2 regions of the Peribacillus sp. NPDC097675 genome follow, and region 2 is predicted to be linked to the other one. Evidence: riboswitches for the same ligand, from Rfam matches in the RefSeq annotation. Region 2 holds a riboswitch; the other holds the start of a gene.
The links. Region 2 has a riboswitch for S-adenosylmethionine ahead of ACQKL5_RS20680 (Na+/H+ antiporter NhaC family protein). Riboswitches for the same ligand answer to the same signal wherever they lie in the genome.

Region 1: it holds a riboswitch for S-adenosylmethionine, as region 2 does, so the genes downstream of both, ACQKL5_RS14655 (bifunctional homocysteine S-methyltransferase/methylenetetrahydrofolate reductase) here and ACQKL5_RS20680 (Na+/H+ antiporter NhaC family protein) in region 2, are expected to answer to the same signal.

What each region holds. Positions count from the first base shown of each region.
Region 1 is NZ_JBNNSK010000009.1:139,741-143,169, forward strand. Features, by position in the region: gene ACQKL5_RS14655 (bifunctional homocysteine S-methyltransferase/methylenetetrahydrofolate reductase) at 1-1,234, opposite strand, end outside; SAM riboswitch class I at 1,342-1,440, opposite strand; gene ACQKL5_RS14660 (MOSC domain-containing protein) at 1,552-2,193, opposite strand; gene ACQKL5_RS14665 (phosphatase PAP2 family protein) at 2,541-3,215, opposite strand; gene ACQKL5_RS14670 (Ku protein) at 3,305-3,429, opposite strand, start outside.
Region 2 is NZ_JBNNSK010000020.1:25,250-28,678, reverse strand. Features, by position in the region: gene ACQKL5_RS20680 (Na+/H+ antiporter NhaC family protein) at 209-1,501, opposite strand; SAM riboswitch class I at 1,690-1,795, opposite strand; gene parC (DNA topoisomerase IV subunit A) at 2,137-3,429, opposite strand, start outside.

The DNA of each region.
Region 1 (3,429 bases), on a different contig from region 2:
TAACCAAAACTTCATCCAGCCCGACCGTATGCAATCCCATTAAGTGAGATTGAAGCCCAATTAGATTTCGGTCTCGGCACGTAATATGGACCAGCGGATTCACATCTAGTTTGGCCTTTAATAAATTGGCTATGGTAGAATTCGAGATTCTGGGTGAAGCAAGGGAATTATCTGCTAAAGTGATTGAATCCACACCCGCTTTCTTCAAAGCTTCTGCTCCTGCCATAAACGTTTCGATTCCTAACTTCTTTGGTGGATCCAGTTCAACTAGAATGGTTCTCTCGGTTTTGACCCTTTCATGAAGAGCTACTTCCTGTTTCTTGGTATTCACCTCAATAATATCGATATGCCGAGTTTTCGTAATTTTATCTTTAACTGGCGCCAACGCGCCAACCATTTTCTTCACAGCCTGTATATGCAGTGGTGTCGTACCACAGCATCCCCCTATAATTGTAGCCCCTTGTTTTCTTAATTCGAGTGCACTTGAACCAAAATATTGTGGTTCCGCTTTATAGACAAGTCTCCCATCCACATAATCAGGAAGACTTGCATTTGGATAGATGGCAATCGACGCCTTCTGAGGCATTTCCACTTCTTCCAATGCCCTTATCATATGATGGGGGCCTAGACGGCAATTCACACCAACGACATCCGCACCCAGATATTCCAGTTTTTGAAAAGCTTCATTCAAATGAAATCCATTTTGAAGGTTTCCAACTTCATGCATCGATACATTTGCTATAATTGGCAGCGACGTTTCTTTTTTAGCGATTTGAAGCACCGTTTCAAGCTCTTCAAAATCATAATATGTTTCAAGAAGAATCCCATCTGGGTTTTCCAGTAGCAAACTGTATAACTGTTCACGAAAACCCCGTTTTATTTCTTCAATGCTTAAATCTGATTTACGGATGCTACGCTGGGCGCCAATTGTACCAAAAACGAATGCCTTCCCTTTTGCAACTTGTTTAGCAAGGATGACACCTTGGCGATTAATCCGGCTAACTTCTTCTTCAAGCCCATGCCGTTTCAATTTATGAAAATTGGCTCCATATGTATTAGTTTGTAGAATATCCGCACCCGCTTCTAAATACGCACGATGTATCGACTCAATTTTATCAGGATTGGTACAGTTTATTTCTTCATAACACTGATCGATTCCATAGGAATACAACAACGTACCCATCGCTCCGTCCCCCACCAGCATTCTTTCTTTTAGTTCTTTACGAAAATCCATATATACACCCTCTCTCAAAAACACTATGGTTTTTGTTCGGTTTAAATGAGTTTGAGAGTAAAGAAAAAAAACCTTCTCAAAGAAGAAGGTTTTTTCTCGAAACATTCTCCTCATCTATCAAGCTCTGCTTGCTGGATTTAGCACCTTTGCCTAGGCTGGTTGCTGAGGTTTCATCGGGCCAGTCCCTTCACCTCTCTCGATAAGATTTATTAAATTAAATTTTCTAAAGATTTAAAAATTTATTTATATTTAACTTACATGAATCATCCGTCATTTTCAATAGTATATTTGTCATTTCTTCATTATATTCGGATTATTTAAAATTGAATCCTATTCAAAAGCAAAGATTTCCATTCGTCTGCCAAAGAGTGTATCGAGAGTAGATTATTTACCCCATCCTGCCCATCACGATGATGGAGAATTACATCCGTTGCATAGAGGACCGTAACTTGATCCTGAAGCCGTTCTAATAATACGATATCGTCTTGTTTTCTTATCATTCCTTCTTGTATCACCTTAGCAAAATACCCAGTAAGATTAGTTTCCTTCACTAGTTTCAAAAAATCTGGTTCATGGTTAAAATGGGAAATCGTTGAGCAAGGAATACGTCCCTGTGTAATCTGTACGACAGTTTCACCTATGCGATACACATCGCCAATATACGTTTGATTTTCAGTCATTCCAGCAGTCGTCAAATTCTCGCCAAATGCAGGAATGGAAAGCTGTTTAAAGAATTTCTGATTCCAAAGATGATAATGCTCAAAAGGATAAAAACATAATGCACGGTCAGGTCCCCCATGAAATTTCCTATTACCTACACCATCCCCTTCGATACCTAATTTTGTAACAGTTACAGATTCAATTGACCTCTTTTTCATAGCCGTTTTCATTTTAACGCTTGAAAATTCCTCTTGTTTGGGCATTCCGATGTTAAGAGAAATAATTTTGCCATATTCCATTAGACATCTTCCATTTCATTATTTAATTAATAGATTGCATGAAGGTATATTCTGCTTTTAATTTTCAATATATTCAATTAATTATACCAAAAAAAAATAAAAAACACTTCTCTAGGAAAAAAATCCTTACAAAAAAGGCATTACCCTATAAAATAATGCCTTAGTTTTAGTAATTTAGTTGCTATTCTAGAATTAATTATGATAGAATATGAACACAATATATAGTCGAAAAATACATTCCGTCGCCTATATGTTGATTTCACGATTAATTTCCTCATTGTCGCTCTTTAGGGGGCGAATTTTTTTGTCTACTTTTAGTAAATGATTTCTCTCTCGGTGGACCATCCTTATCTTCTAAGCTTTTTTGGCACCTTATATTCGAGATAGCGTAACATCCATGCTGATATGGTAAGCCAGGCAGCACCCGCAACAAAACCTGCCACGACGTCACTCGGATAATGGACACCTAAATAAATACGACTCCATCCGATGATCAATGAGGCAAAAAGAGCTAGGATCCATAGAAGGCCTTTAATAAAATTTTTTTTGATCAATCGTATACATACAACTGCAATACTGCCATAAAGGATGACCGATGCCATGGAATGTCCGCTTGGAAAACTATACCCTGAAACTGATAATAACGGAGCGATATCCGGTCGTTCCCGTTGAAAAATATATTTTAACCCCCAATTAAATCCACCTCCTAATGCAGAAGTTAAAATTATGTAAATTGCGTAGTGTTTTTTACTAAATAAGAACAGAAATAGCGAGAAGACTGAAATCAGGGCAATTATCCATGTCAGAGAACCGAAAAAAGTCAGTTTGGTCACGAAATTGGTAAATTCTTCGCTAAAGGGGCCTTGTATAGATTCAATAACGGCCTTATCAAATTCGATTAACTCCCCTTCCTTCAATTCATCAACAATTTCATTGAAGATTAAAAAATAGATTACGATTAATCCAGCCATCATCGTCATATAAAGATATTTTTTTCTAACATGTACACTAAGAAAGTCCAATCTCCATCACCTCCTTTTAGCTCATTTACCTCAATACCACTAGGATAAAACAAAAAAGACTGAGCGATATGGGTTTCGCTCAGCTTTTTTTACGCTTGTTTCTTTCTAGGCTCCGCTTTTTTGCGCGTTGTCTTTTTCTTCACTGCTAATTTCTCTGGCTTCGTGCGATCAATGGATGCTTGTAAAGCTGCCATTAAATCCGTCACATTATTCG
Region 2 (3,429 bases):
TTAATAATAAGGGTGACCCCATATATAGTATTTAATTATACTATTTTAATATTATTGAAGGTATATATTAGTTTTTTTGGAATATTATAATAATTAAAGTTTCATCCACACTTTCCATTCTAAATCACTTACTCTAAAAAAAAGCCCTGGAGACCATGCTCCAGGGTAACATTCATGATTTATCGATACTCTTCCAACCATACTATTTTTATTTCCTCTTCGAGAATCGAGGAAAACCTATTAAAATGGCTATGATTCCTGAAATCCCAATCAAGACTGGGTAGAATGAATAGGGTAGGATACTGATAGGAGATATATGTGCGACACCGGCCGCTAAAAGTAGTTGTGCACCGTATGGCAATAATCCTTGAATACTACAAGCGAAAACATCGAGCAAGCTGGCAGATTTCCGTGGATCTATACCAAACTTTTCGGCAATATTTCTTGCGAGTGGCCCAGCAATGATGATGGAAATTGTATTATTTGCTGTTGAAAGGTTCGTTAAAGCAACCAATCCTGCGATGCTGAACTCTGCACTTTTTTTTGATTTGCTCTTTCTCGTTACGAGGTTCAGTAAATAATCTATACCCCCGTTATGTTTGATGACTGAAACCATGCCTGCAATCAAAATTGCTAAGAAGGAGATTTCATACATCCCAGCCATTCCATCTCCTATTTTTTGAATAACTACCAATGCATGATAACTGCCATCCGCTAAACCAATTATTCCAGCAAAGACAATGCCGATAGAGAGAACCAAGAATACATTGATTCCGGCCAATGCTGCCACTAGAACACAAAGATAAGGCAAAATTTTGATCCAACTGTAAGCTTCCCCAGAAATTGTAGCTTGTTCACCCATCGTCAGAAAACCAAGGATAACACATGTGATAATCGCAGCAGGTAAAACAATAAAAAAGTTCACTTTGAATTTGTCTTTCATTTTCGTTCCCTGTGTACGGACGGCTGCTATAGTCGTATCCGAAATAAAAGAAAGATTATCACCGAACATTGACCCACCAATGATCGCAGCCATGGATAGGGCAACTGAAATATCCGTTTGTTCACTAATTCCTACTCCAATTGGTGCTAAAGCTACTATCGTTCCCATACTTGTCCCCATAGATAAAGAGATAAAGCAGGCGATAATAAATAACCCCACCATTAATAGATTTTGCGGAACAACCGATAGAGCAAGATTCACCGTAGATTCTACTGCACCCATCCCATTGGCCACTTCCGAAAAAGCCCCAGCCAATAGGAATATGAGAACCATTAACATGATATTTGAATCGCCTGCACCTTTACAAAAGATTTCTACTTTTTGATTAAACGATTCCTTTCGATTCATTGCCAGTGCCGCAGCAGAAGCAATGGCAATGGCGACAATTACTGGAAATGTGTAAAAGTCCCTAGTAATAACACCAGAACCTATAAATAATATCAAAAAAACGATGAACGGCGTTAAAGCCCATGGATTCCCTTTGTTGTTTAAACTCATGATGTACACCTCTTTATTATTTTTACATGGTTATGGAAATACTCTTTCTGTACTCTTTAAATTTGCGGCATCCCTTCATTTTATATATAGGGATGATTATGAAATAGTAACAAATTCATATCCTATGAATACAAAAAGACCTCTTCCGTTTTATTACAAGAAGAGGTCTTTTAATCTATAAAACACTCTTCTTATCTTTCAGGTCAATCGCCTGCTGGATTTGGCACAGCACTCTACATTAAGTCTGTTGCCGAGACATCTTCGGGCCAGTCCCTCAGTCTCTCTTGATAAGAAGTAAGAAATATTCATTTTGTCATAGCAAATATAAGAGTACAGTATTTCTAGAATTTTCGCAAGGTAAAGTATTAAAGATACTAATAAATCTAAAATGTACCAATTCCTTCTTGGTAAGGATTGTCGATTTCTCTGGAGGTACATGGGTATTTACTCTTCAACACTAATGATCCCGACTCTTCGTTCTTCGACGGCTCACACAGTGAATTCAGCTGAAAATCCACCATTTTCGTCAAGGCATTACACGGAATATCTGCCAAGAGGAGCTATTAGCCATACGGGTTGTTACTAAGAAAAGGGATGCTGACTGTATTCAGCATCCCTTTATGTGAAGATAGGATTTACGAATCTTTAACAGATTCATCATCTAGTGAAATCTTCCATAATTCTTTCGCTTTTCCGCTTTCCGTTTCATCAAATATAAAGGATCCATTCGTATAACGATCATGATTTTTCAGTGTTGCAGCATGAACGGTTTCAACCTTCCCCTTTTCAGAAAGAATGAACAAACTATCGGTTTTATTGATTGTATCAAAACCGATGACACGATGTGGATTTGATTTGAGTTCCCTTAATACTACGACGCCGCGTTTTGCCCGGCTTGTTTTTTCGAATTCCGTCAATTTCATTTTCTTAATGGCTCCACGCTGAGTCACTATAAAAATGGATTCCTTACTATCCTTGGCTAATACCTTACCGCCAATGACAAAGTCATCTTCTTTTAAATTAATTCCCTTCACACCAGCGGCACGTATACCAACAATACTCACTTCATCTTCATCAAACCATAAACCGTAGCCATTATGGGTTACTAAGAACAGCTCAGCCTGGCCATTTGTATGGTGGACATCCACCAATTCATCGTCACCCTTTAGATTAATGCCTACCAGAGTTTTCGAATGACGCTGTGCTTTATAGCAAGAGAGTTCAGTCTTTTTCACCATACCGTTTTTCGTTACGAACACTAAAAATTCTGGTTGATTGAAATCTTTGATTGGAATGGCTTTAATGATTTGCTCATTCCGATCTATTGGGATGATATTAGCAATATGTTGACCCGTTTCCTTCCAACGAATATCCGGAAGCTGATGGACTGGACAATACAGGAAATTCCCTTTGGAAGTGAATAACAGCAACACCTCTGTCGTATTCATTTCCAACTTCTGTAGCATGCGATCTGAATCTTTCATGCCAAAATCAAGCCCTCCGGAAGCTGTATATGATCGAATCGATGTACGCTTGACATAGCCTTCTTTCGTTACAGTGACCACCACGTCCTCACTCGCTATCAAGACTTCTAGATTGATTTTAATTTCTTCAATCTCATTCTCAATTTTAGAACGTCGGCCGTCATCATACCCTTTTTTTATAAATCGTAATTCCTTTTTAATTACTTGCAATAGAACCTTTTCGCTACCTAGAATTTTAGTCAATTCCTCAATTTTACTGTTTAACTCAGCAGCTTCAGCTTTAAGAGCTGTAATATCCGTGTTCGTCAAACGGTAGAGCTGCAAGGATACGATTGCTTCAGCCTGAGCTTCAGTAAATCCAAACTTAGAAATTAAATTATCTTTAGCATCTCTTTTGTCTTTTGAAGCCCGGATAACGGCGATGACCTCATCTAAAATGGACAA